Linked DNA regions of Roseibium sp. Sym1. Each later gene encodes a partner of the first gene's protein in a complex. Links are inferred from orthologs where the notes say so. Each region holds a gene or a part of one and is shown on either strand. Other genes may lie near its edges.

Region 1 (9,245 bases):
GCACCGCTTCTTGTTGACGGGCTCAATGCCCTTGCGCCTTCCTACAAGGGCATCCTGTGTGATGTCTGGGGCGTGCTTCATAACGGTGTATCGGCTTTTGAAGGTGCGCACAAAGCCCTGAAGGCCTATCGCGAGGACACCGGCGGCAAGGTGGTCCTGATCACCAACGCCCCGCGTCCGGCAAAACAGGTCGGGGAAATGCTGGCCGAACTCGGAGTGCCGGACGGCACCTATGACGACATTGTCACTTCCGGGGACGTCACACGCGCCGTGCTGCAGGCCGAAGGCAAAAAGACACTGCTTCATATCGGTCCCAATCGGGACCAGCCGCTTTATCACAATCTCGAAGCGACCTTCACCCTGAAGGACGACGAAGCCGAAGGCATCAGCTGCACGGGACTGACCGACGACGAGGTCGAGACTCCCGACGATTACCGTGAGCGGCTTGAAAAGCTGGCCGCCCGGGGGCTGAAGATGATCTGCGCCAACCCGGACATTGTCGTGGAACGCGGCGACCGGCTGATCTGGTGCGCCGGTGCCCTTGCCCGTCTCTACGAAGATCTCGGCGGCGAAGTCGTCATCCTGGGCAAGCCGCATGCGCCGATCTACACGGCAGCCATGGAACGGCTGGCCAAACTGGCCGGCACCGAGGTGGCCAAGGAGGACGTGCTGGCGATTGGTGACGGCCTGCCGACGGATATTCGCGGCGCCGTCTCACAGGACATCGACGTGCTGTTCATCACCGCCGGCATTCACGCATCCGATTTCGGCCCGAGCGACGCTCCGGACGAACACCTCATCCGCCGCCGCCTCTCGGAAGAAGGCCTGCGCGCCCGCGCAGCCCTGCCGCGCCTCTGGTGGTAAAGCTCCACGCGGGCAGGAACCTGTCTCGGGTGCTTGTGCCCGCAAATGTCCGGGCTGCCAGCAGACCCGCCTGGCCTCACGGCACAGGACTCTACTGACATCACGATCGCGGAAGCGGCGGTGACCGCCCCCGCAAAACAAAAGGGCCCTCCGCCGGAGAGCCCTTCGAAATCTTGTCTTTGATGCCGGGTCAGTCGAACAGCTTGTCGATATCCGCCTGCGCGTCACCGAGCATGGCGTCGATGTCGTCCTGGGAGACGCCTTCGCCGGCATGCTGCGGGCCGTGCAGGATCAGTTCGCGCTGGCGGCGCTCCTCGTCAGTCTCGTTAAGGGCAACCTCGAGATCTGCCGGGATGCGCAGGTGTTCGATGAAGGAACTCACGCGCTCGTCGATATAGCGGAGTGTCGCCACGACCTTCGAAATGCGCTGTCCGGTGATGTCCTGGAAGGTGCAGGCCTCGAAAATTCCGATCATCTTGTTGCTGACCAGCTCCTGATACGCTTCCGCGTCGCTGGTATCCGCACCCATGATCTCCTCGGCCGCTTCCATGATGGAGTTGGTGGCCTCTTCCGTGGCCTCGACGATGGCGTCGAGTTCCCGCCCGGCATCCGGAATCTTGTTGCCGGTCATGTCATTGGCGCGCAACTGGGAGATTTCCTCCTTCATGCGCGTGATTTCCTTGGCAATCAGGGTCAGTTCTTCCGTGACGGCCGGCTGAACGGTCGACAGGAAATCATGCATGGAACCGGACATGACCTCGGCGAGGTGCATCACATCCGTGAGCGATACCTCGCCCTGCCGGTTCTTGTTTTCTTGCAGAAAGTCGATGACGCGGGCAATGTTTTCCTGCTTCATATTTGCCACCAGGTCCGGCCTTTCCATATGAGGCGTCCTCCCAAGAGCGATCCCGGAAGGAACCGCTATTACGTCGCGGATGCACCAAGACAGACCCGGCCTGCCTGCCCGGCAAGACCGTGCCGTTCTCTTGACACCCGTCTGGCACCGGCGGAGAGGCGGCTCGACACCGCGGCCCCGCCAGGTGCAAGAAATCAGTCGGAGAAGACCGCCTCGATCTTGCCTTTCAACGTCTGTGCGTTGAACGGCTTCACGATGTAGTTGTTCACGCCGGCCTTTTTGGCGGCGATGACGTTTTCCGTCTTGGATTCAGCCGTCACCATGATGAACGGTGTCTTGCTGAGGCTGCCGTCGGCACGAACCTGCTTGAGCAGTTCGTATCCGGTCATCGGCTCCATGTTCCAGTCGGAAATCACCAGGCCGTAACGGCGCTGCTTCATTTTTTCCAATGCTTCGGTGCCGTCCGCAGCGTCATCGATGTCTTCGAAACCAAGCTGCTTGAGCAGGTTCCGAATGATGCGAATCATCGTTTTGTAGTCATCGACCACGAGGACCGGCATCTGAAGATCAAGGGCCATTGTCTACTCCATACTGTCAAATTGCGCGGCCCCTGGCCGTGGGCCGTTGGATCGCGTTATGACTTCGAAGGAGAGTGACACATATTCTTGTGTCCTCACCTCCCCACACTCAACGCAATTTACCGGCCGCCCCTGAAAAGACCGTTAATAACAGGCGCTTTTTTCTTCGCCCAAAGCACAATTGCCAGAAATCCTTGCGCCGCCTAGCGTCCGCGTTGCTTAAAAGAAGACACTTCAGGGCGGAATTCTCAATGCTGGAACTTCAAAAACTGTGTTTCGAAGATCTCACGGTCGGGATGAGCGAAGAACTTGTAAAACACGTCAGTTCTTCTGATGTGGTCGGTTTTGCCGAAGTTTCCGGCGACAGAAACCCGATCCACCTGTCGGAGCATTTTGCCGCAAGAACACCGTTCAAGACCCGAATCGCCCACGGCCTCTACACGGCCAGCCTGATTTCCGCCGTGCTCGGCACCCGCCTACCCGGTCCGGGCGCGATCTACCTGTCCCAGACCCTCAATTTCAAGGCACCGGTCAAGATCGGCGACGACGTCAAGGTGACCGTGACCGTCGAGGAACTGATGGAACGCGGCAACCGCGCCCGGCTGTCCTGCATCTGCAGCGTGGACGACACCATCGTCCTCGAGGGCGAAGCGCTCGTCAAAGTGCCGAGCCGGGACGAGGACCGGTCCGGTCTTTGAGGCCCCGAACATCACTGCCTGATCGGTCGTAAGGACGGGTTTGCACCGGGCACGCGGGCTCGGCCGGGCGCGCCGTGCACTCTTCTTGCCGGCCATCTTGACCTTTCCAGTTGTTGACGGCAGGTTCCACGCCAGCGTCGGCGGCCGGTCCGGATGGACCGTGCCACGGCGGCTCTCTTTCCGGACATCAAGGCCTGGCCGAGCTGTCCCGGCCGACACGTTGCGCGAAGGTTTGCTGCATGAGCCCCTCTGATACCTCCAGGTTCCTGGTCGCCGAAAGCCTGGACAGCTTTCCGGCGACGCTGAAAGGCGGCATCGTCGCCATCGGGAATTTCGACGGTCTGCACCGGGGCCACCGGGCGGTGCTGGGCGCTGCAATGGGCCTCGGCCACGGCACGCACCACCCGGTCTATGCCATGAGTTTCGAGCCCCATCCGCGCAGCGTGTTCAATCCGTCCAGTCCGGTCTTCCGACTGACGCCCTATGCGCAGAAACTCGAGATGTTGCGCATTTGCGGCCTGGACGGTGCCCTGATCCTGCCCTTTACCCGGGACTTTGCCGGCATCGAGGCCAATGCCTTTGTCCAGGACATCCTGATCGGTACGCTCGGCATTTCCCACGCGGTCACCGGATACGACTTCCATTTCGGCCGCGCCCGCCAGGGCACCCCCGACTTTCTGCGCGACGCCGGCGCCCGGCACGGCTTCGGCGTCACCATCGTGCAGCGTGAAGAAGACGAGGGAGCGGAAGTCGTTTCCTCGACCCGTATCCGCGACTGTCTCGCGGCCGGCGACATTGCCCAGGCGAACGGTCTCCTGGGCTACCGGTGGTTCTTTGACGCCGAGGTCCGCCACGGCGACAAGCGCGGACGGGATCTCGGCTACCCCACGGCCAATCTGGCGCTGAGCGAGGACTGCCCGCTGAAACAGGGCATCTACGCGGTCAAGGTCCGGATCGGTGAAACCTGGCATGACGGCGTGGCGAGCCACGGCCGCCGGCCGACTTTCGACAATGGCGCCGCGCTGTTCGAAGTGCACCTGTTCGATTTTTCCGGGGATCTTTATGGCCAGACACTCCGGGTGCACCTCGTATCCTATCTTCGCGCCGAAGAAAAATTCGACAGCGCAGAGGCCCTGACCCGGCAGATGGATCAGGACAGCGCAGAGGCACGGGCCGCCCTGGCCGCGCTGCGGCCGTTGTCCGATATAGACCTGAAGCTGCTGGATTTCTCCGCGTGACAAGGTCTCCTGCCCCCGGGGCCATGGAGCAGAACCCGCTTCTGGCGATCGTCCTGATGAGCTCGGCCATGCTGATCGTGCCGGTGATGGACATCATCGCCAAATACCTGTCGGCCGACCTGCCGCCACTCGAAGTCACCTTCGGCCGGTTCTTCTTCCAGTTCCTGATCTGCCTTGTGCTGGCGATCGTCACCGGCCGGATCGCGGGCCTGCGCGGCAAGCAGCCCGTGATCAACTATCTGCGCGGTGTTTTCCTGGCGGCCGCCTCCCTGTGTTTTTTCACCGCTGTGAAATTCATGTCCGTCGCCACCGCGATCTCGATCTTCTTCATCGAGCCGATGGTGCTCACCATCCTCGCGGCGCTGATCCTGAAGGAACAGGTCGGTATCCGCCGGATCGGCGCCATTCTCGTCGGGCTTCTGGGCGCCATCATCATCCTCAGGCCGAACCTTGCCGAGATCGGACTGGTCAGCCTGCTGCCGGTGGCGACCGCCTTCCTGTTTTCCTTCTACCTGCTGCTGAACCGGCTCTATCCGGTGACCGACGGCCTCCTGACCATCCAGTTCAGCGCGGGGCTCTCCGGCTCCCTGATGCTGGGCGCGGCGCTGTTGATCGGCAACCTGGCCGGCTATGAGGGCATCGCTTTCGTGATGCCGTCCGGCAACCAGGCCGGACTGCTGGTGCTGATCGGACTGATTTCCTTTGCCGCCCACGGGCTGGTGGTCGCCGCGTTCCAGCGGGGCAACGCCAGCCTGCTGGCGCCGTTGCAATATATCGAGATCGTCAGCGCGACCCTGTTCGGCTACCAGGTGTTTGCCGATTTCCCGGACGGGCCGACCTGGATCGGCATCGCGCTGATCATCGGAAGCGGGCTCTACATCGCCCACCGGGAGCGCAAGCTGAAGAAGACGATTCAGGCCGTCGTCGCGGAAGTCTGAGGGCGCGTTTGTGCGGCGAGCGGCTTCAGGCGCGGATCCATCCGTCTGAGGCCCAGCCAGACGGTGACGAGCGGCAGGAGCGGTGCCACCGGCAGGTTCAGCCAGACCGCGAACGGGCTGGTAGAGGCGGACAGCACAATGACCAGCGCGAGCAGGGTCTTTTCGTAAGGCAGGAAGCCGGATTTCAGGCCCTCGCGGATCAGGAAGGCGCAGGGCACCACCAGAAGCGTCAGATCGTAGGAAAGCGCGAACGGCGTCACCAGCAGCGCGCCTCCGAGCAGCACCGGTGCGCGCACCGCCATCGCCTCGGACTTGCGCCATGCATGCCAGACACAGGCAAGCGACCCCAGGCCGACAGCGGCCTGGATGGCCATGGCCGCGACATGCGGTAGGCCAAGCAGGCGCAACCCGCCATAGACGGAAACCATCTTGCCCCATTCGACACCGCCGAGTTCCATCATCGCGGAGGCAACCGGCGCCTGTTGCCAGAACATCTGCCAGACCCCGACCCCCAGGACGGCGGCACTCAGTCCCGCGCAAACAAGCGTCGTCGCCGACGCGCTCAGGAAGGCGCGCCAGTTCCAGCTGGCGATCAGGGCCACCGGCGCCAGGATGCCGAGCTGCGGCTTGATGGTCAAAAGGCCGAGCGCGATGCCGGCCAGGATCATCCTCTGCCGTTCAACACCTACCAGGAAGAAACCGTAGAGCGCCGCCGTCAGCGCGGCGTTCTGGCCGTGAAAGGCATTGTTGGCACAGGCCGGTATGAGAATGAGACACGCGGCCAGAAGCCATTTTCCGGTGATCAGGCGGCAGGACAGCGCCAGCAGGAAGGTGGTCGCGATGATGAAGGCGGCAAAGGCGGCCTTGTAGGGCAGCAGCGCAAACACGGCCTGCACCATCTGGAATGTCGGCGGATAGAAGAAACCGAAGACCGTGTCGGACCCGGTATAGGCTTCCTGGATGGCCGCGAATTCCCGCGGGATATAGGCAAGTTCGGGCGTGCCGTTGAGCGCCTGGCCTCCGGCCAGCCAGAAACTCAGGTAGTCCATCAGCAGCGTGCCGTTGGGCGCCCCATAGGTGTTGGGAATGGCCAGCATCCAGATCAGGCCGGCGGCAAAGCCGATCGCCGAGCACAGGCAGGCAAACCCGATCCGGTCCCAGGTGAAATAGGCGCCGGCGCGCACGAACCGATGCCAGGCCCCGTCGGCCGGCCGCTCCCCGGTCACGGCGTCAGTCTCAAGCTTTGTGGAAGTGTCCATCTCGCCTGTTTCGTCCTGTCCAGTCCCCTTGTCCGGAGGTCATCAATGCCCGACAGACATTCATATTCGGTTACCCCTCCGCATTTTTCAGGAAAGGGCCGACGGGCCGGGCAAGACAAACCGCGGATGAATTTGCGGAACATCTTTATTCATCGGCGAAGTGCTGCTATGTCCCATGCCATGCATCACCAGGTTCTCATAATCATCGCCAGGCCGATGATCGCGACGACGCGAATTACTTGCCCGGCCTTCGGCTGACGCGATCTGCGCGGCGCCAGGGACCGGGATCTTCCTGTTTCTAGATTGCAGTCCCGCAAGGGACGGCAGTCCTTTTCCCATATGATTGCGGGCAAAGCGCCCGAACGACCGGATCGACTTGACGATGACCGAGACAGATAAACGCGACTATTCCGAAACGCTCAACCTGCCGCAGACAGACTTCCCGATGCGCGCCGGCCTTCCCAAGAAGGAGCCGGAAATCCTGGCCCGCTGGGAACAGCTCGAGGTTTACAAAAAGCTGCGCGAACAGGGCAAGGACCGCAGCAAGTTCGTGCTGCATGACGGCCCCCCCTATGCCAACGGCAACATCCATATCGGCCATGCCCTGAACAAGACGCTGAAGGACATCGTCACCCGCTCGATGCAGATGCTCGGCTACGAGAGCAACTACGTGCCGGGCTGGGACTGCCACGGCCTGCCGATCGAATGGAAGATCGAGGAACAGTACCGCGCCAAGGGCAAGAACAAGGACGAGGTGCCGATCAACGAGTTCCGCAAGGAATGCCGGGAATTCGCCGAGCACTGGATCGACGTCCAGCGCAAGGAGTTCAAGCGGCTCGGCATAGAGGGCGACTGGGACAACCCGTACCTGACCATGCGCTTTGAAAGCGAGGCGGTGATTGCCAACGAGCTGATGAAGTTCGCCATGTCCGGCCAGCTCTATCGCGGCTCCAAGCCGGTAATGTGGTCGGTCGTGGAAAAGACGGCCCTGGCCGAAGCCGAGATCGAATATCACGACCACAAGTCCGACATGATCTGGGTGAAATTCCCGATCGTGAGCGCCGGCGGCAGCGATGAAGCCGCCGTGGAAGAGCTGCTGGACTCGTCTGTCGTTATCTGGACGACCACGCCCTGGACCATCCCGGGCAACCGCGCGGTCTGCTTCTCCGCGCGCATCGCCTATTCCATCTATGAGGTCACACAGGACGGCCTGCCGGACGACAACTGGGTGCAGAAGGGCGACAAGCTGATCCTCGCGGATGCGCTGGCCGACGATGTCTTCAAGAATGCCCGCATCACCGATTTCACCAGGCTTCGCGCGGTGACGCCGGACGAACTGGACACCTTGACCCTGGCCCATCCGCTCGCGGAGCTGGACCTCGGCGGTTACGATTTCGATGTGCCGCTGCTCGACGGAGACCATGTGACGGACGATGCCGGTACCGGCTTCGTGCACACGGCGCCGGGCCACGGCGCGGACGACTTCGAGATCTGGATGGCCAAACGCACTGAGCTGGAAGGCCGCGGCATCAACACCGCGATCCCGTTCACGGTCGCCGATGACGGCTTCTACACCAAGGACGCGCCCGGCTTCGACGGCTGCGAGGTGATCACTCACAAGGGCGAGAAGGGCAAGGCCAACAAGGCGGTCATCGAGAAGCTGAAGGAAGCGGGCAACCTGATCGGCCTCGGCCGTCTGACCCACTCCTATCCGCATTCCTGGCGCTCCAAGAAGCCGGTGATCTTCCGCAACACGCCGCAGTGGTTCGTCTACATGGACAAGACGCTCGACGGCGAGGGAGACACCTTGCGCACACGCGCCCTGACGGGCATCGACAATACCCGTTTCGTGCCGGGCAGCGGCCAGAACCGCCTGCGCTCCATGATCGAGAACCGCCCGGACTGGGTGCTGTCGCGCCAGCGCGCCTGGGGCGTGCCGATCACCGTGTTCATCCACAAGGAAAGCGCCGAGATCCTGAAGGACGAAGCGGTCAACAAGCGCATCTTCGACGCCTTTGCCGCCGAGGGCGCGGACGCCTGGTTCGAGGACGGCGCCAGGGAACGGTTCCTGGGCAACGACTACAAGGCCGACGAGTGGGACATGGTCACCGACATCCTCGATGTCTGGTTCGATTCAGGCTCCACCCACGCCTTTGTCATGGAGGAGCGAGAAGATCTGTCGCCGAAGCGCAAGGTCGATGGCGGCGACGATTACGTGCTCTACCTGGAAGGCTCCGACCAGCATCGCGGCTGGTTCCATTCCTCGCTTCTGGAAAGCTGCGGCACCCGCGGCCGTCCGCCCTATGACGCGGTGCTGACCCACGGCTTCACCATGGCCGAGGACGGTCGCAAGATGTCCAAGTCGCTCGGCAACCAGGTGTTCCCGCAGGACATCATCAAGCAGTATGGCGCCGACATCCTGCGCTTGTGGGTGGCCTCGACCGATTACTGGGAAGACCAGCGGCTGGGTCAGGAAATCATCAAGACCAATGTCGACAGCTACCGCAAGCTGCGCAACACCCTGCGCTGGATGCTGGGGTCGCTCGCCCATGCCAAGGGAGAAGAGGTCGCCCATGACGACATGCCGGAGCTGGAGCGGCTGATGCTGCACCGGCTGGCCGAGCTCGACACGCTGGTGCGCGAAGCCTATTGGGAGTTCGACTACAAGAAGATCACCCACCAGCTGTTCACCTTCATGACGGTGGAGCTGTCGGCGTTCTATTTCGACATCCGCAAGGACGCGCTTTACTGCGACGCCGCCTCGTCGACCCGCCGCAAGGCCGCTCTCTACGTGATCGACAAGCTGTTCAACTG
Region 2 (9,345 bases), 3.0 Mb from region 1 along the record:
TCGAAATAGATCATCACGTTTCGGCAGAATATGGCATCGAACGGGCCCTTCATTGGCCAGGGCTTGAGGAGATTCAGCTGCTTGAAGGTGATGAGCTGCCGCAGCGCATTGCCCGCAACCGCCTGTGACCGGTCATCCGTGAGGGTAAAGAAACGTTTCCTGTACTGGGCAGGAACATTTTCCAGATCACCTTTGGGATAGGTGCCGGACTTGCCCTTTGCGACCATTGCCGTGTCCAGATCGGTTGCCAGGATCTTGGCGTCCCAGGCGCCGAGACGCGGGAGGCGCGCCAGCAAGGTCATCGCGATGGAGTAGGGTTCCTCGCCGGACGAGCAGCCCGCAGACCAGATCCGCAGGCGCCTGTCACCGGTCTTGTCTCCCCGCAGGACCGTCTCCGCCAATGCGGTGTCCGCCAGATGATCGAAATGATGGCTCTCGCGAAAGAACTTGGTGAGATTTGTCGTGATCGCGTTGATGAAGACACCGCTCTCGGCGGCCCCGCCCTCACCCTCGAGCAGCCGGCAATAGTCGGCGAACGACTTGAGGCCCAGCTCGCGCAGCCGGCGCGCCAGCCGCGAATAGACCATGTTTATCTTGTGATCCTTGAGAACAATGCCCGTCTGGTCATAGACAATGGAAGACAGATACCTGAATTCCTTCATCGTGAAGGGAAATTCCTTCTGGGCAGTATCTTGGGCTGCTTGTGCAGGCATGTACGCACGTGTCCGGAAAAGCTTCAGTCGCCCGGCGGAATGCCGGGCGATCGTTTGTTGGGGTCACTTTTGGGACGTCAGGATCAGAATTCCTTCCAGTCGTCGTCCTCGTCAAAGGCCGACTGGATTTCCGCCTGCATGCTGGCAACCGCGCCTCCGCCGGCAACCTTGCGCATCTGCATGGCCGGGGCGTTGGCGACCACGCGCTTCGCCGGCCGGGCCTCGGCCGGCGCCCCCGACCCGCCGGCCTGATCGACGTTGAAGAAGGACATCCGCTTGTGCATGTTGCCGGCCTGATCCTGGAGCATCCGGCAAGCCGCCGCGTTTTCCTCGACCAGGGCGGAGTTCTGCTGGGTCATCTCGTCCATCTGGCTGATGGCCTTGTTGATCTCTTCCACGCCGGTTGCCTGTTCGGTGCTGGCTGCGGCGATTTCCGACACGATGTCGGTCACCCGCTTGACGGAGTCGACGATTTCGGTCAGCGATTTGCCGGCATCGTTCACCAGCGTGACACCGTCGCGCACCTGTGAGCCGCTCTCCACGATCAGGGACTTGATGTCCTTGGCGGCTTCCGACGAGCGCTGCGCAAGCGACCGCACCTCCGATGCGACGACGGCAAAGCCCTTGCCCGCATCACCCGCGCGCGCCGCTTCCACCGCTGCGTTCAGGGCCAGCAGATTTGTCTGGAAGGCAATCTCGTCGATCACCCCGGTGATGTCCGAGATCTTCTGGGAGGACGCCTCGATCTCCGACATTGCCGTGACCGCCTTGCCGACGACCTGGCCGCCGTCCGACGCGACCGTACGGGCACTGATGGCAAGCTGGTTGGCCTGCTGGGCATTGTCGGCGTTCTGCTTGATCGTCGAGGCGATCTCTTCCATCGACGCCGCGGTTTCCTCGAGGTTGGAAGCCTGTTGTTCGGTGCGCTGCGACAGGTCGTTGGTGCCGGTCGTGATTTCGGTGGCCGCGTTGCGCACTTCGCTCGCGCTGACCGTGACTTCCGTGACAATCTCGCTCAGGCGCTCGGCGGTTTCATTGAGCGCGTTCTTCAGATCTTCGAAACGCCCGGAGTAGGACTTGGTGATGCGGCTGTTCAGGTCGCCTTCCGCAATGGCCCCGAGGTTCTCGTTGACGTCGACCAGCGCCTGGCCGGTGGTTTCACACAACCTGTTCATGGCTTCGGCAAGGTTGCGCATGAAACCTTCCTTGCCTTCAAGAGGAATGCGCTCGTCGAAATCGCCGTTCACCGCGGCGTTGACCATGGTGTTGATTTCGTCCTCGACGGCACGCTCCTGCGTCACGTCCTTCCACTCGACAACCGAGCCGAGCCGGTTGCCGTCGCTGTCCAGGACAGGATTGGCGATCAGGTCGAACTTGCGGCCCGCAACGGCAATGCTGGTTTGGTAAGTGGAGGACAGCCGCTCAAGCATGCCGCGCTGGTGAGCCGGGTTCTTGTGGAAGATGTCGATGTTCGAACCGATCAGCTTCTTGGTGTCGAACTGGCTCAGTTCCTTGCGCAGATCGGCCTCGGCGTCATGCATCATCTCCGTGACGCTGTCGTTCATGTAGACGATGTTGAAGTTGTTGTCGGCCACCATGACATTCGTGGTGCAATTGTCGAGCGCCACCTTGATGCGCATGTTGTTTTCGAACGCGACCTTCATTTCGCGTTCCTGCGCCTCTTCCTTGGTACGGTCCGCCCACTCGACCACGGTGCCGAGGCGGTTGCCTCCCTCGTCGAGGACCGGGTTCGCGATCAGGTCGAACGAACGGCCGGCGATCTTGATATTGGTCTTGTAGGTCGACGACAGGCTCTCCAGCATGGACCGCTGGTGCGCCGGGTTCTTGTGGAAGACGTCGATATTGGCACCCAGCAGCTTTCTGGTGTCGAACTGGGTCAGTTCCTTGCGCAGATCCTCTTCAGCATCCTGCAACATGTCGACGACGCTGTCGTTCATGTAGACGATGTTGAAGCTGTTGTCGGCGACCATGACATTGGTCGAGCAGTTGTCGAGCGCAACCTTGAGACGCAAATTGTCCTGGAAGCTGGCCTCCGACTGGATCTGCTCGGTAATGTCGGACGCGAACTTGACGACCTTGTAGGGTTTGCCGTCCGCGTCGAGGATCGGGTTGTAGGAGGCCTGGATCCAGATGAGGTTGCCATCCTTGCCGATGCGCTTGTATTTGCCGGCATCGAATTCGCCCCGGCCGAGTTTTTCCCAGAACAGCTTGTATTCCGAGCTGGTCCGCTCTTCCGGATCGACGAACATGGAATGATGGCGGCCACGGATCTCGTCGATGGAATAGCCGACCGTGTTCAGGAAGTTCTCGTTTGCGTCCAGGATATTTCCGGTCAGGTCGAACTCGATGACAGCCTGCGCCTTGTTGATGGCGTCGATCTGGCCCCTGTAATCCAGGTGCTGCCTGTTCAGCGCGTTGATTTCGGTCGTGTCTGTCCACTCAAGAACAAACCCTGCCAGATCGCCCTTGTCATCCGTGGTGCCGGTTGCACGGACTGAAAAGTCGGCCGATCCCGCTGAAGTGTCAAAGCTATGTGCCTTGCCTGCCGGGCTCGAGAGCAACTGCCGTACGCTGCCCGGATCCCGGAAGAACATCTCCACGTTCTGGCCAATGACATTTCCTGCGCTGAAGCCAGGGCTGATTTCCTGAAAATCTCCGGAGCGTTTCAGAAGCAATTCCTCGGCAGCCGGGTTCATATGCTCGATCACCAGCGTGCGATCGACAAACATCAGCGGCGTCCGGATATGCTCCAGAGCCTTGGCTGCGCTGAAGGCAAACCCGGTCTCGTTCTTGTTCAGTTTCCGAAAAAAGTTCATTGGAGAGTTCCTCTCAGGAGTTCTCTGGCCGAGACACAGCCGCGTTGAAGCATGGCGATTGGAGCAAGGCCCTATTCGATTGCGGTTACGCGTGCTCCGGACTAAGCGGCGAGTTCGGCGGACGAAGATGTCTCGCCGCGATGAAAGAGTTTCTCGAGTGAAAGCAGGACGACCATGCTTTCCTCGACGGTGATGATGCCCGACAGGAATTCCGCCGCAGTGATGCGTTCCATGTCCGGCACCGGCCGGATCTGGTCTTCATTGACGGTGAGAATGTCGGAAACGGCATCCACGAGCAGACCGATGGTCCGCTCCTGCACGCTCGCGATAATGACCACGTGATACGGTGTCGTCTTTGTTCGCCCCATGCCGAACCGGCATCGCAAGTCAAAGGTCGGCACGATCGTCCCGCGCAAATTCAGAACGCCGAGATTGTATTCCGGCTGGTTCGGCAATGGCGCGGTCGCCGTCCAGCCCTTGATTTCGCGGACCGCCATGATGTCGATCGCAAATTCCTCGTCGCCTACCTTGAAGCTGATGAACTGTTGTATGTTCCTGCTCTCGACGGGCGATGCTTCTCGGGACACCTCGTCCTGCAGGGGATTATCGATCTGCTCGCTCATAAATGTCTCCCTACTAGAGAAATCAAACGGTTATCGGCAGCTGCCGGCCTTCCGGATCTGTCGTGGGCGCCGACACATGCGCATTCTGGCCATTGCCTTGTGCCTCTTCGGCAAGCTGTTCCGTCTGGGCTGCGGACGACGGCCGCCAAAGTTCGCCGCTGGCGGCGGGCATCGTCTTCAACTGTTCGATGTCCAGGATCAGCGCCACCCGGCCGTCGCCCAGAATCGTCGCGCCGGAAACGCCCGGTACCGGATCGAAGTTCTCCTGAATGCTCTTGATGACGACCTGCTGCTGTCCGATCAGTTCATCGACGAGAAGTCCGACCTTGCCGCCATTCGCGGTTTCCGTGACGACGACGAGGCCCCGGCGCGGATCTGTCACCGCGTCCTTGATGTTGAACAGGTGGTGCACCCGGATCAGGCGAATGTACTCGCCCCGCATGGAGACGACTTCGCCCCCGCCTGCGAGCGCACGGATCTGTTCTCCCTGAGGCCGGAAACTCTCGATGATGCTGGCAAGCGGCAGAATGTATTTCTCGGACCCGATGGCGACCAGCATTCCGTCCAGAACAGCAAGAGAGAGAGGGATCGTCAGCGTGAAGCAGGTTCCCTTTCCTTGCGTCGAATGCAGCGATATCCGCCCTCCGAGCTTGTTGATGTTGCGCCGGACCACATCCATTCCGACACCACGGCCGGACACATCGGTCACCGAGCCCGCAGTGGAAAATCCGGGTGCGAAGATGAGTTCCTCGATCTCTTCATCCGTGAGTTTGGCGTCCTCGGAGACGATGCCCTTGCTGATGGCCTTCTTCAGCAGGGCCTCCTTGTTGATGCCGGCGCCATTGTCGATGACCTGGATGATGATGTTGCCGCCCGCATGACGCGCCGAGAGCTTGATCTTGCCCATGGGCTGTTTGCCGGCAGCCTCGCGCTCCTCCGGCGTTTCTATGCCGTGATCGATCGCGTTGCGGATCATGTGGGTGAGCGGGTCGGCCAGCTCCTCGATAACGGTCTTGTCGACTTCGGTCTGCTCACCTTCCGTCAGCAGGCGAACCTGCTTGTTCACCTTGGCGGCGACCTCACGCACGAGGCGGGGCATTCTCGAAAACACCGACTTTACGGGCTGCATGCGGATGGCCATCACGCATTCCTGAAGTTCCCGGATAACCCGGGTCATGTCTTCGTTGTTCTGGTTCGACTGGAAATCGGCTCCCGAGTTCAGGTTCAGCTGCGATTGCATGGAATGCGCGATCACCAGCTCCCCGACAACGTTGACCAGCCGGTCGACACGGTCGAGATCGACACGGATCGAACTGACGCCGCCGGACTGTGGCGCGGCCTTGGAGCTGACGGTCTTCGCGGGCCGTTCTTCAGCCGGTTGCACCGACGGTGCGGCGCCATCGGTCGCAGGCGCATCGTCTGCCGCCGGCGCCGCATTGTCCGTCACGGCCGGCGCTTCGACCGACGGGGCCGGATCCGCGTCCCGTGTCCCGGCGGCCGTTGCGTCCTGGTCCTCTTCCCGCGGCTCGGGCTCGGCCGCCACCGCAGAGATTGCAAGTTCGCAATCGTCTTCAACAAACTCGAAAACTTCCCGGACCTCGTCGAGGCTCTTGTCGGTGGTCAGTGTCACACGCCAGCGCAGATAGGCGTCTTCCGGCTCCATGACCCTGAGACCGGGCAGACGGTCCGTGAAACACTCGATCTGCAGATCACCCAGCCCCTTGAGTTCCCGGATCAGCAGAAGCGGTTCGTTGGCATGACGGAAAAGCTCCGTCCTGGGCGCGAAATCGATTACATAGACGGTTGTATCCGGCTGCCTGTCGGGTTCCTCGCCGCCGCCGTCACTGTCGCAACCCTGCGCCGCCACCGGTGTGATGACGGATTCCAGGCCGTCGACCTGCGCCAGAAGCAGATCGATCTCGACACTGACTTCCGAGCCATAATCCTTGCTGCGCTCCTCTCCGGAACGCGCGGCTTCAACCAGGCCTGCAAGGATATCTCCGGCGTGGATCAGAACCGTTGCGACCGCGGCGGTCTGCTGAACGAGTCCGTCGCGCATCCTGTCCAGGAGCGCTTCATAGCGGTGCGCGAATTCGACAAGCTGGGTGAAACCGAACGCGCCGGCGCCGGCCTTGATGGAGTGAACGGCGCGGAAGATCGCATTCAGGGCTTCCGAGTCGGCCGTTTCCGCCTGCATCTCGTTGAGACGCTCCTCCAGATCAACCAGCAACTCGGCGCATTCGTCAAAGAATGTCGCCTTGAACTGGGCAAGATTATCTGGAGTGAAGGACGACCCGGTCATGCGTGAATTCTCCAATCCCGATTACGGGCAGACTTTGTTGACGACCTGGACGAGCTTGTCCGGGGTGAAAGGCTTGACGATCCAACCCGTTGCACCGGCGGCCTTGCCCTCTGCCTTCTTGGCGTCGCCGCCTTCGGTGGTCAGCACCAGGATTGGCACGCCCCTATGGTTGCTTCCGCCGCGCACGCGCTTGACGAGGGTCACGCCGTCCATGTTCGGCATGTTGATATCGGTGATGATCAGGTCGACTTTCGTGCTGTCCAGAAGTGACAGCGCCTGAACCCCGTCCTGGGCTTCGACAACATCAAACCCAACGCCACTCAGAGTGAAACGGACCATGTCGCGCATGGTCTTGGAATCATCGACGGTCAAAACCTTCTTGCTCATTATGACTTGCTCCACTCCGCATATTGGCTACTCAATCCGAGATCTTCGAAGGCCGACTGGAAGACAGATGATGAACCGGTCAGCACCAGACGACGCTTTTCCCCCGCCAGTTCAGCAGCCGCTGCAAGCAGGACCTGAACCGCGGGTGTGCCGATCCGCTCGACCTTTCCGGCGTCGATTTGAATTTCGCTCTGCTCGGAAAGCGCCCCGGCCAGGCATTCGCGAAGCTTTGGAACCGACTCAAGGTCGAGTATCTCGGGTAGTTCCACCTCAGTTGACATTTTTGATTGCCGCCCCCGTTTCCAGCCTACGCAGAATTACGAAGCTTCAATCAAGTATTCTTACGGAAAGTTCCTTCAAGACTGTTAAAGTATTCAATTGTTTATGGTTTACAATTCGTTAATTCGAGGGCTGAAACTTGGAGTCTATCGAAGAATTAGCGACAGATTCCCATTATTCTTTGAAAAAAGCTCGGCAATTATATCTATTGTAAATTATTACAATATTTTATATTCGTTTTTCATTGATCTAAACTTGTATGCCGCTAGGTCATCTTTTGATCCCGATCCAGGCTCTTCAACCAAGGAGGTTGCAGACTGGAGTTTGCAAGCAACTTCAAAGACTTGCACGCATAGGTGTAAAATATTCACGTATTTCGCGAATTTCACAGCTTCCGATAGATTTTACCGGTTTCGCGATTGAGCGGCCGTTTCGTTGCCTGAAGACCCGAAATCACGTCGAACAGGTGGATAACCGACATTTTTTAAGAGCCCACCTGCCTGCCGAGGCCAGGCAGGCCGATTCGGCGTGCGGTGAGCCGACAGGATCCGCGTCCAACCGGCTTCTTGGTCCGGTCTGACCGGCATGTCTCACCGTTCGGCATCGGCCCACAAGTGCGCCTGTGGTCCCGAAAGGACGGATCCATCCTCAACCGGGCGCCGCGATCGTGCCGAGCCTGTGCAGCAACGACCGGCCTCGAAGGAAAGGACCTTCTTAAGGACAATTTTCCAAGGCAGGATGGGAGTATCGGATCAGGGCTGCGTCTCGGACAAGGAGCCGATCGAGGCAAGCAACTGCCACGCCCCTTCACCCGACATGTTGTAGGGCTGAAAAGTGCTGCTTACCGAGCACTTCAGGATCTCATCCCGGCGCAGAACGCTTTCCCCCACATAGGCCATGCGCCACTTCTCGAATTTCCTGCAGTCGATGGTCCGGTAGTCCAGTATTGCCGGATCGTCGTGGCGGTCGTCGCGAAGAATGGTGCGGTACAGGAAGTTGACGCTCTCCCGCCCACCCTCGAGGCACTGCAGAAAATAGCTGCTGTTGAACAGGAGCACGCCCGTGACATCCAGCCTTTCGTTGTTCTTGCGCGCCTTCTCAAGGATCACTCTCAAGGCGTCTTCGTCGATGTTCCTCGCCCGACTGGCATAGATCAAGCTCGTCAAATACATCTCTGCTGCCCCCCTCTTGCGGTCACCGCCCTGTTTCGGGCTCCCTTCATCACTTGTGACTCGAACTCATGCCGCAAGCAGGTAATCGTCCTCTTCAAGCTGCTGTTCAAAGGCAATCCCGAACCCGTTCTCGCTTTCGCGGACAATCTTGCCGCCGATTGCGCGCGTGCCACCGAAAATCAGGGTGACATCGTCCTCGATGGCCATGTTCTCGAGCTTCGAAATCTGCGCGCCCGACACGCTGATATCGATCAGCGTTGCGACATGCTGGTTGCCGCGGGCGTCTTCCACGCTCACTGGGCCCTTTCCGGGAACGCGCAACGCCAGTCGGCGGTCTTCGACATCCTCGGTCACGGCTTTCAGGAAGGTTTCAACATCGCTGGCAAGGCCCTTGCTGGTTTCAGCGACCATGAAAGTCGCCGTGTTCACGGTCCCGGCCTCGCCGCGCGTCTGCTGAATGGCAGCTGCGACATCGTTCATGTTGGTCGCCGCGACACCGGTACCGGACGCCGCGTCCTGCGCGGATTGTGCGATATCCTGCGTCGAGACATGCTGCTCCTCGACAGCCCCGGCGACAACCGTGGTCAGAGAACGGACTTCGCCTACACGCGCCCCGATATTCTCAATCGAACTCACGGCGCGGCGAACGGAATCCTGGACTTCTTCAATCTGGCTGGAAATTTCGTCCGTGGCCTTGGAGGTCTGCTCCGCGAGCTCCTTCACCTCCGACGCAACGACCGCAAATCCGCGCCCCAGTTCCCCCGCGCGCGCCGCTTCGATCGTCGCATTGAGCGCAAGAAGGTTGGTCTGTTCCGCGATGTCGCGGATCAGGCTGACGACACCACCGATGCGCTCTGCGACCTCCGACAGGGCCATGACATTCCGGTTCGCATCGGCGGCTTCCTCGACCGTGCGGTCCACCAGGACGCTGGTACTCTCCGTCTGCTTGGCGATCTCCTGAACGGTCGATGTCAATTGTTCCGTTGCCGTCGCAACGGAGGTCACGCTCTGCGAAGCGGTCGAAGTGGATTC

Evidence for each region.
Region 2: the proteins of O6760_RS00930 (region 1) and O6760_RS14570 are in contact, whole or in part, in a solved structure (PDB 1A0O), measured with the Escherichia coli proteins. The link is inferred for Roseibium sp. Sym1 from one-to-one orthologs.

The regions. Positions count from the first base shown.
Region 1 is NZ_CP114786.1:199,792-209,036, forward strand. Bases 607-3,544 are described here. They hold O6760_RS00930 (response regulator), read right to left. Parts: upstream 2,299-3,544; coding sequence 1,915-2,298; downstream 607-1,914. Other genes in these bases: O6760_RS00920 (TIGR01459 family HAD-type hydrolase), read left to right, coding at 607-864; O6760_RS00925 (chemotaxis protein), read right to left, coding at 1,055-1,747; O6760_RS00935 (MaoC family dehydratase), read left to right, coding at 2,550-2,996; O6760_RS00940 (bifunctional riboflavin kinase/FAD synthetase), read left to right, coding at 3,236-3,544. In the rest of the region: more of O6760_RS00920, read left to right, coding at 1-606; more of O6760_RS00940, read left to right, coding at 3,545-4,234; O6760_RS00945 (DMT family transporter), read left to right, coding at 4,231-5,172; O6760_RS00950 (glycosyltransferase family 87 protein), read right to left, coding at 5,148-6,431; ileS (isoleucine--tRNA ligase), read left to right, coding at 6,814-9,245. UniProt on the Escherichia coli protein: Involved in the transmission of sensory signals from the chemoreceptors to the flagellar motors.
Region 2 is NZ_CP114786.1:3,204,140-3,213,484, reverse strand. What follows is about bases 3,836-6,873. They hold O6760_RS14570 (chemotaxis protein CheA), read right to left. Parts: upstream 6,476-6,873; coding sequence 4,196-6,475; downstream 3,836-4,195. Other genes in these bases: O6760_RS14560 (STAS domain-containing protein), read right to left, coding at 6,862-6,873; O6760_RS14565 (response regulator), read right to left, coding at 6,497-6,862; O6760_RS14575 (chemotaxis protein CheW), read right to left, coding at 3,836-4,173. Outside these bases: O6760_RS14585 (CheR family methyltransferase), read right to left, coding at 1-713; O6760_RS14580 (methyl-accepting chemotaxis protein), read right to left, coding at 797-3,550; more of O6760_RS14575, read right to left, coding at 3,652-3,835; more of O6760_RS14560, read right to left, coding at 6,874-7,143; O6760_RS14555 (BLUF domain-containing protein), read right to left, coding at 7,894-8,313; O6760_RS14550 (methyl-accepting chemotaxis protein), read right to left, coding at 8,380-9,345. UniProt on the Escherichia coli protein: Involved in the transmission of sensory signals from the chemoreceptors to the flagellar motors. CheA is autophosphorylated; it can transfer its phosphate group to either CheB or CheY.